Regions from separate parts of the Sessilibacter sp. MAH1 genome, predicted to be linked through region 3. Evidence: predicted binding sites of a transcription regulator. Region 3 holds the regulator's gene; each other region holds the start of a gene.
The links. Region 3 encodes PhoB, which activates phosphate uptake and scavenging genes when phosphate is short. Its sites were predicted from a motif close to TGTCATAAANNTGTAACA; they were not measured.

Region 1 (6,725 bases), on a different contig from region 3:
TTGCGGTGAACTGACGCGGGTTAAGGTCTGGCGCATTACGTTGAGCAATTAAAGCGTTAGTGTTTGCTGGGTTACCAACAACAAGAACTTTAACGCCACGTGAAGCGTTGTCGTTTAACGCTTTGCCTTGAGCAGAGAAAATAGCAGCGTTTGCTTCAAGAAGATCTTTACGCTCCATACCTGGACCACGAGGACGAGCACCCACTAACAAAGCAAAATCTGCATCTTTAAATGCAACATTGGCATCGTCAGTGCATACCATACCGGCAAGTAATGGGAATGCACAGTCATCAAGCTCCATTGCAACGCCTTTAAGAGCGCCTAACGCTGGAGTAATTTCCAACATTTGTAAAATCACAGGTTGATCTGGACCAAGCATTTCCCCAGCTGCAATTCTAAATAAAAGTGAATAACTAATTTGGCCCGCTGCGCCGGTTACGGCAACACGTACTGGTGATTTCACTGTATTTCTCCATTCATGTTTTGAAGTTGACAACCGCTTGCGGCTGTTGAAGAGGTGCGCCAATTATAGGTATTTGGCGGTAATTTTCACCTGTAAAAGATTGGGCTTTATTCAATTTTGTTAGAATTGAACAAAATTTCACCCAAACCGATACTTTTCCTGCAATTTATCACATAGTTTCGGACTATATTGCTACTAAAGTCTAGAATAGGTATCGACCAATCTTTGGTATAAAACCTCCGAAAATACGCCATTAACGCACTCTTCTTGTTTTAATTCTTCCAAAATATCCTGTAGCCATTCATTATCTTCACGGCCTTTCCAAGTTTTTTGGTAACTGCCATCTTGGTATCCATTATCTTGGCGAAAACGATTCAATACGTTCTTACCAACATAGGTTCTATAGAGTTCAGCAAAATCGAGTTCTGCTAAATTCAGTAATTGAAGAAATAAACCAAAATTAAACGTTTTTTCAACCAAAACCTGCCCTGTAAATTTCTCAAGTAGAGTCTTAAAATCAGAGTCGATCGATTGGATAGTAGAAGCGTTCTGAAATTCATTCACAACATAGTCTGCTGCGGAATTTGTATCCGAATGTGATTCAAGCACCATGCTTAAACCAAAATGCCAGATATCAATCAGCTCTAACTGAACCTGCTTGATATCTGGAGTCTGTTTTTTCCACCATTTCCACCCGTAATGATCCAGCAATTCGGCACACTCCACCCAAACTGCACGGTACCATTCAAAACGTTGGTTACGCCAATCCTCATGAACTTTTGTATTGATCTGATTTTGTAAGTTGAGCATTTCTGCCACTTGGGTTTTATTCATGAACAGCAGGACCTAATAATTAAAGAAAATTTAACTTAAGGAACCTCTGATTAACTCATCAATGATTTAATCAGAGGTTCCTTAACGATTTACTAATAAACCTAAGAGCAAATTAAATATGAAATCGGACTGATCATAATGTCATCATAATTCCACAATTTGCTCATTAAAATGTAATAACTCAGTTTTAGAGTATTTCCAGCTTAGGGAAGAAACTGATGAAACTATTGCAAAACATTCATGCTTTTGATGTAGCAACCTTCGAACGTTGCCATAATTTTAAATATTACCGAAGCATTTCTAAAGCAAGTCGATGGGTTTCTAAATCCGCCGATGGCCAGCTTTATGCAATCGCGGCTATGTTTATGGCAGTCTATGGTTATGTCAACTTTTTACCAAAGGTATTTGCAGCCTTTGCTATAGAACGCTCGACCTACTACTTTTTGAAGAATCGATTCAAACGTAATCGCCCACCACAAGCCCTACCCAACTTTCAATCCCTTGTAATTCCATCAGACCAATTTAGCTTTCCTTCGGGGCACACGTCAGCAGCCTTTATGATGGCCCTTCTTTTAGGAAGCCTTTTTCCTGCCGTTTATTATCTGCTACTTTGCTGGGCCAGTACCGTTGGATTATCAAGAGTCATGCTCGGTGTGCATTTCCCAACAGATATTGTCGCTGGCGCATCACTAGGAAGTGCGTGCTCGCTACTTGTTCTTAACGCGTTTTAATGTAAATTTCCGCCAAAGTTTATCAATTGAAACTCTTTGGCCAGCTGGTTCTCGATTAACATTCAAAGAATGAATCGAAAACAACCACAGCGATAAAGTTCTCTTAAGTACAATATAAGGTTTATTGATGAAGATTCTCTACGGTGTGCAAGGCACCGGTAATGGGCACATCACCCGCGCCAGAGCGCTATCAGCAGCTTTTTCGAGTTTTCCAAACATTGAAGTAGATTATCTGTTCAGCGGACGTGATCGAAATAAATATTTCGATATGCAACCCTTCAATAATTGGCAATGTTTGGATGGTCTAACATTTGTTCATAAATCTGGAAAAATAGACCCTATTGCCACTGTTAAAAAAAATCGTATCCGTCAGTTAGTAAGAGATATTAAAACAATAAATCTTGACGACTATGATCTAATTCTAACGGATTTTGAGCCTATAACTGCATGGTCAGGCAAGCGTAACAACAAAACTGTTATTGGCGTCGGTCATCAATATGCATTTGATTTTAATATTCCCAAAAAAGGCGAAAACCTCTTCACCAAGGGAATTATGCGTAATTTTGCGCCCGCAAAAATTGGTTTAGGCCTCCATTGGCATCACTTTGGTTACCCGATTTTGCCCCCCATTGCAGACATTCCAAACTCAGATACACCCGTAGCCGAGAATAAAGTTTTGGTATATCTAGGTTTTGAAGATCAACAAAAAGTAATCGATACTCTCAGGCCTATTTCTGACTATGAGTTTTATTTTTACGGCGAATTTGACTCCATAATTGATGATGAAAACCTTCATTTAAGGCCACTGAGCCGAGAGGGATTTAAGTCCGATTTAAAGTCAGCTAATGCCGTAATTTGTAATGCTGGATTTGAATTAGTGAGTGAAGCGCTTGAGCTCGGTAAAAAAGTACTGGTTAAACCATTACACGGGCAAATGGAGCAGCTTTCTAACGCAGAAGCCTTAAAAGTTTTGGGCTTAGGAGGTGTTATGGAAAAGCTCAATACCGATGTAATCAGTAAGTGGTTAAGCAATCAACCTAATTTACAAATTAAATATCCAAACGTTGCGGCTAAAATCGTTGAGTGGATTTCTGAAGGTGAATGGACAGTAGAAACCAGAGCCACTCTGGCAAAATCTTTATGGGAGAGTGTTCAGTCACCTGATTTAGCGAACTTTGCCACTAGGTATTCATTGCAATTTTAGATTCGATACAATTATTTATTAGATTTTCTTAATACGTATTTGTTGGCTCAGGTTGTCTCGATTAAGCAGCCTTTGAGAAAAGACGTTTAAAATTTTCAGACGTTATCGAAGACAACTCTTCAAACGAAACACCTCTAAGTCCAGCGATGTACTCTGCCACCTCTTTTACATACTTAGGCTCGTTCTTTTTACCACGGTATGGAATTGGTGCTAGATAAGGAGAGTCGGTTTCAACCAACAAACGATCGAGGGGAATTTTTTTTACGACATCGCGTAAATCGTCAGCATTTTTGAAGGTAACAATCCCAGAAATCGAGATGTAATAATTCAGATCAATGGCTTTTGAAGCCATATCCCAAGTCTCTGTAAAACAATGCAATACGCCAGCACTCTCGAGATTACCATGAGCTTTAATTAAGTTAAGAGTATCTTCTTGCGCGCAACGCGTGTGTACCACAACAGGGATATTTTCTTGACCAGCAGCTTGCAGGTGAATAGCAAAGCTTTCCTGTTGTAGCGCTTTGGTTTCTGTGTCGTAGTAGTAATCTAAACCCGTTTCGCCAACAGCAACCACCTTGGGATGACGAGTCCACTGGATCAAATCTTCTACTGAAGCAACACCTGACTGCACGTCTAATGGATGAACACCGGTGGACGCCCAAATACTGTCGTATTGCTCTGCAATCGCTAAAACATCTGCTCTGTTTTGCAAGCTGATCGAAATGCACAGCATTTCAGTAATGCCGCGATCAATGGCAGCGGCAATGGCTTTCGATAAATCGCCGCCGTAAGGGGCTAGATTTAATCGATCAAGATGGCAGTGGGAATCAATTAACATGAGCTAAAACTATGAGGATAATTAAAAGTTTGAAAATAAGGCATTGCTTATTCAAAAAATAGCAACGATCTTATTATCTAAAAGAACAAGATCTGAAACAAATTAATTTATTAAAAGAAGGGAGTAACAGCAGTAACAAACTCAAACAGATCTCTAAACAGATTACATTGTGTGAGTCATTCGATCAGACTCTAAAGCGCCGGCTAAATAGGTTTCTATTTTTCGGTTAGCGGCGTCGTCTTGGTCATTAAACTGAACACCAATTCCTGCTGCACGATTGCCTTGTGCACCTTTTGGCGTAATCCAGATGACTTTTCCAGCCACAGGTATTTTTTCGGGTTCATCCATTAAATTCAATAACATAAACACTTCATCACCCAAATTAAAGGGTTTTGGTGTTGGAATGAATAAGCCACCATTTTGTACGTAGGGCATGTACGCCGCGTAAAGAACTGCTTTATCTTTGATGGTTAGAGACAATATCCCGTTACGCGCACCACTACCCATATATATCTGCCAAGTTGTTGAATTCGAATCAATAAGCACTGAATGTAAACAAGCGCTTAAGAATATTAGATATTGTTAAAATGATCAAAATCTAATGTCAATCTTTTGAACTGGTATTGCTTTGCTCAACTATAGATCAATTTCTAACGGATAGGAAATTGACTCCGTCATTTGAACACTTATCGATTAACACCACATTGAGCATAAGAATAAAAAATCTCTTCAAGCGCCAATTGTTTATTAGGATTAGCCCCATTAGTAATTTGGTGAGAGAGACCTATAACAATGTCCCTCAAGCCATACATTTTTTGAAGCGACCATGTAAGACGAGGATCAACTTCATTCCCACCCAAAAAAACAGATCTGACTTTAGAGTCGAGATTATTAAGAAGACAGGTTAATACCGATTGCAAATCTTGCTTTTGTAATTGTGCTGCGGCTAGGAGCGGTGAAATCGCGCCGTCATATACCTGTGAAACCAAACTGACCATCTTTTTATGTTCGTCCAGTATCGTAACATCACAATATTCTAACGCTCGTAAAGGGGCGCCACCGGAAAATTCGAGCAACTCTAGAGCATTTAAATCAGTCATTGTTTCTAGCCAGCCAACACTTTCTTGTTCTGTCGGCATAGGCATGGACAATAATTGCGTTCGACTGCGAATAGTTGCAAGAACACCACTAAGTTGATGACTAAATAACAATAAATGAGAGTTAGATGTTGGTTCTTCTAATGTTTTGAGTAATGCATTGGCTGAGTTTAAATTTAAATTTTCTACCGGGCCAAGTATGGCGATTTTCTTGCCAAGCTGTTGAGCGGTTTTAGAGAAGAATTCATTTAATTCCCGTACTTGCTCGATTTTTATTGCCTTACCTTTTTCTTCAGGCATAACAAACTTTAAATCGGGGTGAGTCTGCGCCGCGTTTAACTGGCAACCCTTGCAAACACCGCACACACTTCCATTTTCAGAGTTGGTACACAAAAGGCGGTGCGCCAATGCAGTCACCAAGGCTTGTTTACCAATACCAGCTGGACCTGCAACCAGAATTGCGTGAACCAACTTATCGGATGCCATGCTCTTTTCCAGTTTTTGCCAGACGGCTTGATGCCATGGGTAGGGATAAGTTAACAATGATTCTGTTTCAGATTGAGCACTCATATTCACACAAAAACTTAAAAATACACGTGGATGCTTGTCGGATCGGTTAAAACCTATCAGTATTCGCCCGCCATTTAACGCGATAGCGTCATTAATTTCAAAAAACTTACGATTGCTCCCATGCCGCCAATAGAAATTGTTTTCCAAGATCCACACTTACTGGTGGTTAATAAACCAGCAAACTTGCTGACAGTACCTGGAAAAGGACCGGAAAAACAAGACTGTTTGATCAATAGAATGTTGAAAACTCACCCGAACAGCCGAGTTGTTCACCGACTTGATATGGCAACATCGGGTCTAGTTATATTGCCACAAAATCAAACGTCCTTAAGCAAGCTGGCTAGATCGTTTCAAGATCGAGAGATTCACAAAGAATACATTGCGGTGGTTGAAGGTTGTGTCGAATTAGAGCATGGATTTGTAGAGCAACCGCTTATCTGCGACTGGCCTAACCGACCCAAACAAATGATTCACAGTGACGGCAAACACGCCCTGACTGAATACCATCGATTAGAACAAAATAAAACCAAAAACCAAAGCCGACTGCTGCTAAAACCAGTAACGGGTCGCTCCCATCAATTGAGAGTGCACACAGAATTTTTAGGCCATCCTATTTTAGGCGACAGTCTTTATGGAACGGAATCCAGTAGAGCGCAAAGTGATAGATTGCTGCTGCATGCACAGCGCATTCAATTTAAACATCCGGTATATCCCGGTTGGATTACCCTTACCTGCCGTGCGCCGTTTTAAAGTTCGACTCCCTGTACCTTTTGAATTTATTTACAACGCTTCAAAAGCCGCCTCTGTTTTATCGAACGGTTTTATTTAACATGACTCACAGAAACCCAAGCAGCATTAAAAGCTTTTTGCTTTAGCGTGTAGTCTTGCCAAATAGGGTAAAAAGAGCGGTTTGGTTAATTGAATAATGGTAAATCCAACTAAGAGACCGCCGAGGTTTGCCAGTATGTCGAACCAATCGAAAGTCCGC
Region 2 (6,725 bases), on a different contig from region 3:
TCTGATACTTTCAGTGACGGATTTATTTCCCAGTACGAGGAAGATAATCTGGGTGAGCACGACTTTGTCATTAAATGCGTTTTGAATAATGATCTGAAGCCTGTTCATTGGTGGCAAGCAGTTGAACAGAGACGAGTGGATAGGGACGAAAAGAGACTCATTGAGATTGCCAGATCCGATTATCAAATTGAAAACGCTATTTCTATTCCCACTTTTAAAAATGGCGATAGTATTGCTGGTGTTAGTATTACTAGCTCCGAAGAAAAATATTATTTCGATAAGCTTTTTGATGAACGAATACAATTGTTTAGTCGGTTGTGCCGAATCTTCAGCGATCGTATTATTTTAACGCCGCAGTACCAAGCTAATTTTTATCTGCCTTTCTTGAAAAAACTCTCCTTTACAGAAAAGCAACTACTACTTCTTTTAGCCGAAGGAATTCCATTAAAGAGGGCTGCTGAAAAAGCAAACATACAATACAAGTATGCCGGTAACGTAGTTGAGAGGTTGAGGGTGAAATTTGGCGATGTATCTAGGGAGAGATTGTTTTATATAGCAGGTTTAATTAGGTTCCACTCTCTAGTAAACATTGGGTTATGAAAAGTGCTTGTTGTTATTGATGTCTTGATCAAGGCTTTTATCGAGGCTATCGGAAATTAAAAGTTCCGGTGAATTCCTTTTCATCCGGTCAGTGAAATTTTTACAGAGGTGTAAATGGCCCGCTTATAATTATTAATGTATTTGCAGTTAGTTGGTTTAGAATTTAACTGCGATTGCCTTCAACAGTGCCTTCAAAACCTTCCACAGTATTTTGAAATGTTCCTGTGAAAGATCCGTCTTCTGAGATGGAAATTTGAAATGTTGTTGCTTCCCCAAATACGCCACCAGACGCACCCGCGGCTGTAGCATCACCACGGCTATTAATACTTCCTCCGAAACCAAACGGACCATCATCACCGGTACCACTTCCCATTAACTCTCCCGATGCATTAATCGTGAAGGTATAATTGCCACCAAAGCTCTCACCATCCTCCTCACCGAGAAAAGTACCTTGATATTGCCCGGCAAACTGGCTAATTAATGTCGTACTAAGATGGGCTTGGGCGCTAAGCACGGATACTAGGTTGCGTGCTCCGGCTGTAGTGAACGTTGTTAAATCGGTAATAGCTGTTTGCACTTGGCCATCTTCGGTGAAGTTTGCCACGCTCAAGGTGAAATCGATTTCTATATTAATCGCAGCGTCGCTAACGCCTTCAACTATACGGATACCGTTGGATGGGTCAGCGTCGTCATCCAGCGTTTGTAAAAATCGAGCGATATTGGTGACTGTTGGATCGGTTTCGTCTTCGGCATCTGTCACCAAATCTACCGGCGTAATTATTGGGGCTCCAAGTGTACTACCAATTATAATATCCCCAATACTGAAAATTATTTCGCTACCAATCTCGTAAGTGAAGGTACCATTTTCATCGGTAACACCTGTTTGCTCACCAGAAACATAGGTAAGCCCTTCCACAGCCTCATCTAAAAAAACTCCCTGTGCTGTTTCTGGTGATCTTTGGCCCTTCGAGCCACCGCAGCCAGATAGTAATAAACTACCCGACAGTAAATAAATTAATTCTCGTTTCATTTTAGATTCCCTATTTGGTTTTGTTATTTTGAATAAGAAAATGCTAAAACGCTCTTTCAATAAGAACTAGATGGAAATTTCCATCTAGTTTTTTGAGAAATAAGGAGTTTTTGGATTGTTCCTATTTTAAGAAATTATTTTATAGTTCTGCGAAATTAAACTTGGTTGATGCTATAATTTATTGTTGTAACGAGGCTTAAAAAGTAGCTTGAGTTGTTTTTATTGCTAACACTTTTTTCTTGTTACATGCCTGCGGACTTTTTATAAGAGTTTTTGCGTGGAATTCGCAAAAACGGCGCTTAGATTGATTATATGGATTGCTGTTGTGGAAAAGGTTAAGCGTTTTGTTTGGGAATTTTGGTTGTTTGGCTTGAAGCAGGCTTATGCGTGTTTGTTTGGTGGGTTTTTGTTAGGGGTTATTATTGTAACTAAGATTTGGTATCCCTTTGAGTCGTTACATCGCTACGATTTTATCTTTTTGTCAGCGGTGGTTTTTCAGCTTTTTTTGTTGGCAACTAAGCTTGAGACGTTGCGCGAGTCGTTGGTTATTGTGATTTTTCACATTGTTGCAACGCTTATGGAGTTGTTTAAAACTTCTGACGCAATAGGTTCTTGGACGTATCCAGAAGATTATGTTTTGGGTATTGGTAATGTACCCTTGTTCACGGGGTTTATGTACAGCGCTGTGGGTAGTTATATTGCTAGAATTTGGCGAATTTTTGATTTTCGCTTTGATTATTATCCACGTTTTGGAATAACACTTATTTTAGCTCTGTTGGTGTATGCGAATTTTTTTACGCATCATTTTATTGTGGATTTTCGGTGGATTATATTAGCGTTGATTGTTGGTTGTTTTTATAAATCCAATATTTATTTTCGAGTCGATAAACAGTATCGCGCCATGCCGTTGTTGTTAGGTTGGTTTTTAGTGGCGTTATTTATTTGGTTTGCCGAAAATATATCAACCTATGCAAGTGTGTGGGTTTATCCCAATCAACAGCAGGGTTGGCAGTTGGTTTCTTTTTCAAAGTTGATTGCTTGGTATTTATTAATGTACGTGAGTTTTGTGTTGGTTACCTGTGTGAATACAATTCGTAAAATCTCTGATTAAAACCTTTGCATTAAATACACGCTAGAAAATTAAAGTACCATGCTTAATAACGTTAGTTCTGCAATAATGTTTTGATGTTGAAATTGGCGACACTTCTTGGTGTCGCTAGCAGCTTTGGGTTAGTCAAAGTTTTTTATTTTTAATCAACGATTCACGTTCTCTTATTACGTCTTCTTGTCTTAAAACCGTCATATGTTAGAAAAACCCACAATGTATTCTTATCTATAAGGGGGCTCTAACAGTTATACTTCAATACCCCGAATTCACGATCAAAATAGTCAGTGCTGAATAAGATTCAACAGTAGGAGCGGTTGAATTTGTCTTTGTGGTGTTTGTTCAGCACGATTGTAATAACGCTTGAATAATTATTTAAAGGAATCTTCCATGGACATGAAAAAGTTAGTCGTGGCAGCACCCTTACTCTCGTTGAGTATGGGCGCCAGCGCCGGCATGGTATTAACAGGAATATTTGACGGCCCTTTACCCGGTGGTTTACCTAAAGGCTACGAAGTTTATGTAACCGAAGACATTGCCGATGCGTCATTGTACGGCCTTGGTTCGGCAAATAACGGCGGTGGTAGCGACGGTCAAGAGTTCACCTTTTCTCCGGTTAGTTTGAGTGCTGGCAGTTATGTATATGTTGTTACCGACAGCGTTTCTTTTTCGGATTTTTTTGGTGTAACGCCTGAGTTTGTTTTTGAATCCGGTTCGGCGAGCATTAATGGTGATGACGCTATTGAGTTGTTCTTTAACGGCAGTGTTGTCGATTTGTTCGGTGAAGTAGACGTTGATGGCACCGGCCAACCGTGGGAATACCTAGACGGTTGGGCTTATCGTTTAAGTGGTTCGGTGGCAAGCAGCACTTTTGATATTACTGAGTGGAGTTTCAGCGGGCCAAACGCCTACGATGGTGAAACCAGCAACGCCACAGCGGCCAATCCTTTGCCTTTGGCAACCTTTACCACTGTCGGCGGCGGCGATGATGACGACGACACTCCGCCACCGGTTGAGATTGGCGCGTGTTTTAGCGATGCGACTTTGATCAGTGCTATTCAAGGTGATGGCGCAAGCGTTACCACTACAGATACTGTAGTTGTTGAAGGTATTATCACTGGTTTACGTGATAATGGTTATTTCCTACAAGAAGAACCTAGCGATTCTGATGGTAATGCGGCAACGTCTGAAGGTATCTTCGTTTTTGCAACCATTTTAGATGAGTTAGAAGTTGGTGATACCGCTCGTGTTTTGGGTGTTCCTTCAGAATTCTTTAACAACAGTCAAATCACCGCCGAGCAACAATTAGATTGTGGTGTTGCGGCTGAGTCTGTCATTCCTGCATTTATTCCAATGCCATACGAAGGTCAACTTGATCTTGAAACCGTAGAAGGCATGGTTGCAACCGTTACCGACGCAACAATCTATAGCCTTGATAATTTCACCCGCTTTGGTGAAATGTTCTTGAGTGATTCTGTTAAGTTAACTCCAACCGAAGCCGGTGCGCCGTTCAGCCCTGAATATGACGCGGCTGTTGCTAATGCCAGTGCGAACATTTTGTTGATTGACGACAATAATGGTCGAACCTTCCCAGATGAAATCAGCTATTACTCAACACCAGAATTTGATGGTTTGAATTACGATAACGCTCCTCGCGTAGGTGAAACGGTTTCTGCTACTGGTCCTGTGATGTTCTCTTTTGGTAACTATCGCATCAACCCAGTAAAAGAGACCTTCTCAATTGCATCTACTCGTACCGCGGCGCCTGATTTAATTCCTGCCGATGTTACTGTCGCAAGTTTTAACGTGTTGAACTACTTTAATGGCCTTGTACTGGACAACGGTAGTGTAACCTTCGACTACCCAGCCAACCGTGGTGCAGCTGACGAAGAAGAGTTCGCGTTACAAGAAGCTCGAATTGTTAACGCTATTATTGCTTTGGACGCCGATGTTATTGGTTTGATCGAAGTTGAAAACGATGGCTTTGGCGACGACAGTGCTATTCGTCAATTGGTTGATGCGATCAACGCGCAACTGGGTGATCGTGTGTATCGTTTCGCTCGTTCTGACGACGAAACCATTACCGGTACCGATGCCATTACTAACGCGATCATTTACAAACATCGTAAAGTAATTGCCCGTGGCGGATTACGCGGTATTGCATTGCCATCGCAAGATAATAATGGTCGTTTTGTTGGCCAACGTAATACCTTGGTACAAAGTTTCCGTCACCGCGCCACTGGTGATCAATTCGCGCTAGCGATTAACCACTTTAAATCAAAAGGCTCAACTTGTTTTGAAGATGACGTTAACCCAACGGCGTTAGATTCCATTCAAGGCAGCTGTAACGCATTCCGTGTATCTGCGGCGGTAACCTTAGGTAATGCGCTTGATGCGATGAACTTGCCTGAAAAACTGTTAATCATGGGCGATCTAAACAGCTACAGCCAGGAAGATCCTCTAGCAGTACTTACCGAATACACCCCAGAAGAACGCGGCTATACCATTGTAACTGCGGTTAACACCCAGCTTGATGGTGGCGTTTCTGTACCGGTAACTGAGACCTTTGGTTATATTCCATTGCGCGATACCTTTGATCCAGAGGGTTACTCGTTCTACTTCTTTGGCGCTGACCAAATCGGTGCTCTCGATCATGTGTTAGCGACGCCTGCTGCGGCCGATGCCACAGTTGATGTAACGCATTGGGATATCAACACCACTGAGTTGTTCCAGTTAACTTACGACCAAGCACTTGCGTTCTATAATCCTGCCAACGGTGATTTAATTGATTTCACCTCGGTAGGACCTTATCGCAGTTCTGACCATAACCCTGTGTTAGTTAGCTTGGAAATGGACGCGAAAAATCGCGGTAAAGCGAAAAAGATTGAACGAAAAATTCGCAAATTCTTTAAGTATTTTGGATTCTATTAATACCAAAATAAACGCATGTCAGTACCAATGTGTTGTACTAAAAAGAGGCCGAAAGGCCTCTTTTTTTGCGTAAAAATTATCGATTTGAACGAGACTAAATCATCGCAAACTCTAAAAGCGTCCGATTTAGGTAACCATGATTTCACCAGAGCGCTGTATGTTTAGGAACCTCTGATTAACTCATCCATGATTTAATTAGAGGACAGAAATTGAAAATGCGATTTCCAATTTCTTCACAATTTCAATCACTTACCGTTCTTGAAATTGGCGACACATCCTTGTGTCGCGAGAAACTCTGGTTAATCAGAGTTTCCTTTAATAAATTCGAATTCTATTAAATTCGCGCGATTGCGGATTAATACTGGAGCGTTCACCAATATCGGTATTTGATCCATCACCGTAGGGGGCAACGCCTTCATCGGGCGGCGAGCTAATTACATTTAAATCTACCGCTTGTGCGTAACCTTCAATTCCATTGTCGGTAATTTGCATTTCATAAATAACACCATTCCACAACTTCGCCGAAAACTCACTGGGAGACTTGTGCATAAATAAAAAGCTGTGCTCAAGCCAAGTTAAGTTTGTCTCTGAGATAACTTTTGAATATTCGTAGGGATAGATTACGTGGCAAAATACTTCAACGTCGCCCGTAACGCAGTCAAAATTGCGCATGGATAAGAAATAGACTTCATAAGAACCCGTTTTAGGCGTAAACGTGAACAAATATTCACCTTGGCTGTTTTTGTCTGAAGTAACGGTGAGCTTACCTAATTCAAAGACCTTATCTTGATTGGTTATCAACTCAACCGTGTGTGTGCCGGGCAGTTCCCAAGCCATAGCGGCGCAGCTTAGGCTGGTTAACACACTCGCTAGCGTGGTTTTGACTGTGTTAGCAAAGAATTGAGGCATGCAAACTCTCCGTCATTATTATTCTAGGTATTGATGTTTTACAGAGTAAAACCCGTGTTTTATTATTTGTTTTTCTCTAAATTAAAAGTTGTTTATACACGAAATTATCAAAAAAGTAATGATAAGAAGTGTAGCTAAGCTCAACAGAGA
Region 3 (6,725 bases):
TATTTCATCTGCCCATCCGTTATATCGACCAAACCCAAATTACCGATGTTGCCGAGCTCAGGCCGAGTACCTACGCACAAATTGAAGGTGTCGTGGTTTCGGCCCATGTTGCCTATGGTAAAAAACGCAGCCTTGTGTGCAAGGTGCGAGACGATACCGGCAGCGTTTGTTTGCGATTTTTTCATTTTACAGCCGCCCAGAAGGAGCGTCTGGCAACCGATACTCAAGTTCGTGTTTGTGGCGAAGTAAAACGAGGCGCCACCGGTGTAGAGTTTTTCCATCCGGAAGTTGAGGTTCTAGTACCCGAGCATGAACAACATTACGAGCTTCCAGATCGACTTACGCCAATTTACCCAAGTACCGATGGCTTAACACAAAAGCGTTGGTTACAACTCACCGATCAACTGGTATCACGACTAAAATCTGGTCAAGTCAACGAACTGATCGATTCAAAGTTTTTAGAAACGCACCAGCTACAAACACTCTCTCAAGCGCTCCTGTATCTGCATCGACCGCCCGTAGACGCCAATCTTTACGAACTGAGCCTGGGTCTGCACCCATTACAAAAACGCCTAGCGCTGGAAGAATTACTGGCGCACCACCTAAGCCTGCGCGAACAAAAGCTCCGTGGGAATACTCACGACGCCTACGCGCTGCCACGCGCAAAACAGCTAGAGCGAAAATTGCTCGATTTTGTGGGCTTTACCCTCACCAACGCCCAAGCGCGCGTGATTGACGAAATCTGTACCGATCTCGTCACACACACACCCATGCGACGACTAGTGCAAGGTGATGTAGGTAGTGGTAAAACCTTGGTAGCGGCCATGGCCGCGATTCAAGCCGCGGCTCAAGGCAAGCAGACCGCGCTGATGGCGCCGACAGAAATTCTTGCCGAACAGCACTTTCGCAACTTTACGCGGTGGTTTGAAGAAGGTTTGGGTATTCGTTGTGCCTGGTTAGTCGGCCGCCAAGGTGTTAAAGAAAGGCGACTGCAAAACGAGGCGATCTCATCCGGCGAAGCTTTGGTGGTGGTTGGCACTCAGGCCTTGTTTCAAGAGGGTGTGGAATTTCACGATCTTGCCTTGACCATCATCGATGAGCAACACCGTTTTGGCGTTCATCAACGCTTAGCATTACAACAGAAAAGTAAAACCTCGGCACACCAACTGTCGCTCACCGCCACCCCCATTCCAAGAACCTTGGCAATGAGTTTTTACACGAATATTGATATTTCCAGCATTGACGAATTACCGCCAGGCCGAAAACCCGTTACTACCGCCGTCATTGCTCAGAATCGTCGCGACAGCGTCATTGAGCGAATCGGCCAGGCCTGCGAAAGCGGTCGTCAGGCCTATTGGGTGTGCACACTGATTGAAGACTCAGAAACCCTACAAGCCCAGGCCGCGCAAGCAACATGGGAGATGCTCTGCGAAGCGCTTAGCCATCTAAAAATTGGCCTGGTTCACGGCCGCCTAAGCAGTGCCGAAAAAGACGAGCAGATGCAGGCGTTCAAGCAGCATCAACTCGATTTACTGGTGGCGACAACGGTCATTGAAGTTGGCGTGGATGTGCCAAATGCTAGCCTGATGGTGATTGAAAATCCCGAACGCTTAGGCTTGGCCCAGTTGCATCAATTGCGCGGTCGAGTTGGGCGCGGCGAGGCCGAAAGCTCCTGCGTATTGCTGTATCAGAAGCCTTTATCCAAGGTTGCACGCAAACGTTTAGACATTATGCGCAGCACCAACGACGGCTTTGTGATCGCCGAAGAAGACCTAAAAATTCGTGGCCCCGGCGAGGTGTTAGGAACACGTCAAACCGGTGATGTGCAATTTCGCGTCGCCAATCTCGATACCCACCAAGACTTGCTCGCCAAAGCAGTAGAAATTGGCGAAACCCTGCAAAAAGAAAATCCTCGCGCGGCCCACGCCATTATCGAGCGTTGGCTGGGTCATCGTCAGCAGTTTGCCGACGTCTAGCGAAGTCACGGTTTACGTCAGCCATCTTCGACTTACTCGAACTTCAAAATCGAAAATTCGATTACCAATTTCTTCACGATTTCTATCACTTGCCGTTATTGAAATTAGCAAAGCGCCGCTGCAGCACTGCGAAGACTTGGGTAAGCCAAGTTTTACCCACACGCAATTTTACAAGCATTTGGCAGAAATCCATCAAATTCAAAGGCCATCTCTGAGCAGTGAACTACACTTAGATTTGCAGGACACCGCTGATCTCAATCAGATTGCGCAGGCAGCTGAAGCCGTGATCGATAGGTAAACATTCAAGCTATAAGAATAAAGCCGAGGAACTGAGGTGCAATTCCCAAGTAATGTTAAAAAACTCTTGGACACCAAGCAGATAAATTACACCATGACCACATACAGCAACGATACAGCAACAGCCAACCATTACCGCGACCACCATCTGCGAGACAGTAACGCAGCGCGCTCTATTTTATTGGAAGATGAGCGCGGTAAGTTGTTGGTGGTGGTGCCAGCGAACTGCCTACTAGATCTACAGCGTCTTTGCCAATTGACCAGCCGCAATTTGCACGCAGTTGACGCTAAAGAAGTTGAAAACTACATCAGCTCGAAGAATCTCGATGGCATTCCAGCGATCCCAAACATCAGTGGTTTAGAAACGGTCATTGATGAGCGCCTTACCAAAGCTCAAGAACCTATCTTGTTGGACGCCGGTAAGTCGCCACATTTGCTTGAGATCGATAACGAAGCTCTCGATCAGTTGATGGCCCACAAGGCTTCGAGCTTAGATATCGCCATTCCTATTGCTCAAATTGAGCAGGGCTTGATGTCCACCGATAACGACGTGGCCGACATTAAGCAGTCAGTCTCTAAATTCACCGCACTTCGCATCAAACAGCGCCTTGAAGACACCCTTGAGATGCCGCCGCTACCAGAAACTGCCCAGCGCATCATCAAATTAAGGGTAGACCCGGATGCAGACATCAGCGACCTGTCGTCTATTGTTGAAACCGACCCCAGCCTCGCCGCGCAAGTCGTTAGCTGGGCATCATCGCCTTATTACTCGGCTCCCGGAAAAATTCGCTCAATTCACGATGCTATAGTGCGCGTTTTAGGCTTCGACATGGTGCTCAATCTCGCTCTGGGAATTGCTCTGAGTCGAACTCTTGATATTCCTCCCAGAGGCCCACACGGCTCACAAACCTACTGGCGCACCGCGGTTTATATGGCCGCCACCATGGAAGGGTTAGTCACGGCCATTGACCGACCACATCGCCCCGGTTTTGGTCTAGCGTATCTTTCTGGCTTACTTCATAACTTCGGTTATTTGATTATTGCCGACGTCTTTCCACCGTATTTCGACCGCCTATGCAAATCGTGGGATGCCAATCCGCACGTAGATGACTCGGTGGTAGAAAAGCAGCAAATTGGCGTCAGTCGCCAGCAATTAAGCTCTTGGTTGATGGATTTGTGGAATATGCCGCAGGAGGTTGTAACCGCATTACGTCACCAAGACAACCCCGATTACGACGGTGAGCACGCCATCTACGCCAATCTTTTGTACATCTCCCATCGCATCTTGTGCTTAAGAGGCTTAGCGGACGGCCCCAAACAGCCACTGTCGCCAGAAATGCTCGCCCGCGTGCATTTGACTCAAACCGATTTAGACGAAACCCTCGATAACATTATTGAATCCGCCCTAGAGCTAGAAACCATCGCCAACGAACTCAGCCATTAATCGCAGTTTGCAAATAACCAAAAGCCCTCATCTGAGGGCTTTTTTGTGGCGTCGATCTTTGCAAAGAAAACTCGCGAACGGCTATGAAGATGCTTGATTGACTAGATCTTTCAATTGTTTTCCGGGCTTAAAAGACACGCTGTTACTGGCGGTGATTTCGATTGGCTCACCGGTCGCAGGACTGCGCCCAGTGCGAGCGGCTCGTGTTTTGGGATTAAACGATCCAAAACCCAAAATATTAACCGACTCGTTGCGACTTAATGCGTTGGTGATTTCATCGAGAATGGTGGAAATGATGTCATGTGCCTTTTCTTTGGTGATGTTGGCACTTTCGGCGACGGCGTTGACCAATTCAGTTTTATGCATGGCGAATGATTTCTCTGTTGTTGTAATTGTTAAATCTTTCTTCAAAACCACAGCAACGCTCAAAACAAGTTAAGAAATCCCTAACTAAATAACTCGCTTTGTCGCGCACTTTAAACACCTCTGGCTTTCTTTTTAGTCGAAATTATGGCTTTATCAAGCCGCTAAGGCCGTAAGATCGCAGCCAAATTGATTTACCACCTGTTTTTAAGCCAAATTTTAACGATTTGAGTTATAGCCAAAGAAGTTTGTCGAGCCATTAATGAATCTTGAGAAATACGTAACCCCAAAATCCGGCGACTGGAACGACTACCTAAAATTGATGCGAATGGATAAACCGGTGGGCAGTCTATTGTTGCTCTGGCCGGTTTATTGGGCGCTTTGGATTGCTTCAGAAGGCGAGCCCAGCGTCAGCACCCTAATTATTTTTACCCTCGGCGTCTTTGTGATGCGCTCCGCCGGATGCGTTATCAACGATTACGCCGACCGCAACTTTGATGGCAAGGTTAAGCGTACCAACCAACGTCCGCTGGCGGCTGGAAGACTATCGGAAGGCAATGCACTGTTCCTTTTTATAGCCTTGTGTGCTTTGGCCTTTGCGTTAGTGATTCTGACCAATTGGCAAACCATTGCGCTGTCATTTGCGGCATTACTACTCGCCAGTGCTTATCCATTTGCCAAGCGCTACACGCATATGCCACAGGTCGTATTAGGTGCTGCATTCTCTTGGGGAATTCCCATGGTATTTACGGCTGAAACCAACACGTTGCCAAAAACCGCTTGGGTCATTTACTTTACCAATCTGCTCTGGGTGATTGCCTACGATACCTTCTACGCCATGGTCGATCGCGATGACGACTTAAAAATTGGCGTGAAATCCACCGCGGTATTGTTTGGCGATATGGACAAGGTTATTACTGGGTGTCTACAAGTGCTGACGCTATTCGGCATGATACTGATCGGTGATAACGCCAAATTGGGTTGGATTTATTCCATTGGCGTGGCCATTTGCGCGGGTTTGTTTGTGTATCAGCAATATTTGATTCGCAATCGCGAGCGGGAGCAATGTTTCAAGGCGTTTAAGAATAATCAGTGGGTGGGTGTGGTTTTATTCGTGGCGATCGCGGCTGATTATTTGCTTTAAGCATTTAAAAATTTAGGCATTTAAAAATTTAGGCATTTAAAAATTTAGGCATCTAAGCATTACGATTTTTATGCCCTAAACCTTATGAATTCTGCGGCAATTACTAACTCATTAGACAGTTTTCGCCAATATACCTGTGTGTTTCACACAAATTACAGATTTATCACAACCAATTGCTATGATTGTCATAAAAGCGAAACAAAACCTTTATTAAATGCACCCAGCTTAAAACGCCTCCTTAAATTCACAATTCCGGTGTGCAACCATGGCCGATAAAACAATTTTGATCGTAGACGATGAATCCTCCATTCGAGATATGCTGCGTGTAGCACTTGAAATGGCGGATTATAAATGCCTTGAAGCCATGGATGCGCAGACGGCACACACCCTGATTGTGGATGAAAAGCCAGATTTGATTCTGCTCGATTGGATGTTACCTGGCACCAGCGGTATCGAATTAGCTCGTCGCCTCAAGCGCGATGAGGTTACTTCGCAAATTCCAATCATCATGCTTACCGCTAAAGGCGAGGAAGACAACAAGGTACAAGGTTTAGAAGTCGGCGCTGATGACTACATCACCAAGCCCTTCTCACCCAGAGAGCTGGTCGCTCGCTTAAAAGCAGTTTTACGTCGCACCGACTCTGCCTCTACCAGTGGCCCAATTTCGGTCGAAGGCCTAGTACTCGACCCGGTAAGCCACCGCGTTACCATCAACGAGAAACCCATCGATATGGGTCCAACCGAATACCGCTTGCTGGAGTTCTTCTTAACCCACCAAGAACGTGTGTACACTCGCGGCCAACTGCTTGACCACGTTTGGGGCGGCAACGTCTATGTGGAAGAACGCACCGTTGACGTTCACATTCGTCGCCTGCGTAAAGCCTTAACTCAAGACGACCACGACCGCTTTATTCAAACCGTGCGTGGCACCGGTTACCGTTTTTCCATCAAAGTCACCGAAAAAGCTTAAGATAAATCGCTTATACTTGAGCTTTAATGTCGTAAACCTATCACTCGAGATCACTCGTGCATCGTGGCTTTGTATCTGAATTTCGGCAATTTTTAGTCGCTATCGCAGTTGCGGCTGTACTTGGTCTCGTCATTGGTTATCCACTGTATACCTTATTGCTGGCCAATGTGTTGTACGGCGCTTGGACGCTGTACAACATGCGCAAGCTTGAGCGTTGGCTAACCACTCGCAGTATCGGCCAGGTGCCCAATGCCACCGGCTTTTGGGAGGAGGTTTATTACCAGGTCTCCAACAATCGCGAAAGGCACAACAAAGAAAAGCACCGCTTACAATCACTGATTCTTCGGGTGCAAGAAACTACCGCCGCACTCAAGGACGCGGTGATTATTTTAGACGACCAAGCGTCCATTCAATGGTGGAACCAAAGTGCCCGGCGACTGATCGGCCTACAACCGGGCGATCACGGCAAACCCATCGTTAACTACCTGCGCTCGCCGCGCTTTGTGCGCTACCTCGAAGCCGAAGATTACT

Region 1: ACYQ28_RS02750 (phosphatase PAP2 family protein) is a predicted target of PhoB. The motif match lies at 1,437-1,454, and genes of this name have one in related genera.
Region 2: ACYQ28_RS18560 (ExeM/NucH family extracellular endonuclease) is a predicted target of PhoB. The motif match lies at 2,917-2,934, and genes of this name have one in related genera.

What each region holds. Positions count from the first base shown of each region.
Region 1 is NZ_BAAGIC010000002.1:178,162-184,886, reverse strand. It holds gene ACYQ28_RS02760 (malate dehydrogenase) at 1-463, opposite strand, end outside; gene ACYQ28_RS02755 (dUTP diphosphatase) at 659-1,297, opposite strand; gene ACYQ28_RS02750 (phosphatase PAP2 family protein) at 1,516-2,028, shown strand; gene ACYQ28_RS02745 (MJ1255/VC2487 family glycosyltransferase) at 2,156-3,232, shown strand; gene ACYQ28_RS02740 (TatD family hydrolase) at 3,294-4,070, opposite strand; gene ACYQ28_RS02735 (PilZ domain-containing protein) at 4,233-4,577, opposite strand; gene holB (DNA polymerase III subunit delta') at 4,757-5,737, opposite strand; gene ACYQ28_RS02725 (pseudouridine synthase) at 5,858-6,487, shown strand; gene ACYQ28_RS02720 (VanZ family protein) at 6,593-6,725, opposite strand, start outside.
Region 2 is NZ_BAAGIC010000029.1:194-6,918, reverse strand. It holds gene ACYQ28_RS18575 (helix-turn-helix transcriptional regulator) at 1-600, shown strand, start outside; gene ACYQ28_RS18570 (hypothetical protein) at 764-1,630, opposite strand; gene ACYQ28_RS18565 (DUF817 domain-containing protein) at 1,908-2,741, shown strand; gene ACYQ28_RS18560 (ExeM/NucH family extracellular endonuclease) at 3,126-5,666, shown strand; gene ACYQ28_RS18555 (hypothetical protein) at 5,982-6,575, opposite strand.
Region 3 is NZ_BAAGIC010000005.1:123,981-130,705, forward strand. It holds gene recG (ATP-dependent DNA helicase RecG) at 1-1,976, shown strand, start outside; gene ACYQ28_RS07035 (hypothetical protein) at 1,963-2,274, shown strand; gene ACYQ28_RS07040 (HDOD domain-containing protein) at 2,368-3,717, shown strand; gene ACYQ28_RS07045 (HU family DNA-binding protein) at 3,799-4,083, opposite strand; gene ubiA (4-hydroxybenzoate octaprenyltransferase) at 4,343-5,224, shown strand; gene phoB (phosphate regulon transcriptional regulator PhoB) at 5,490-6,194, shown strand; gene phoR (phosphate regulon sensor histidine kinase PhoR) at 6,251-6,725, shown strand, end outside.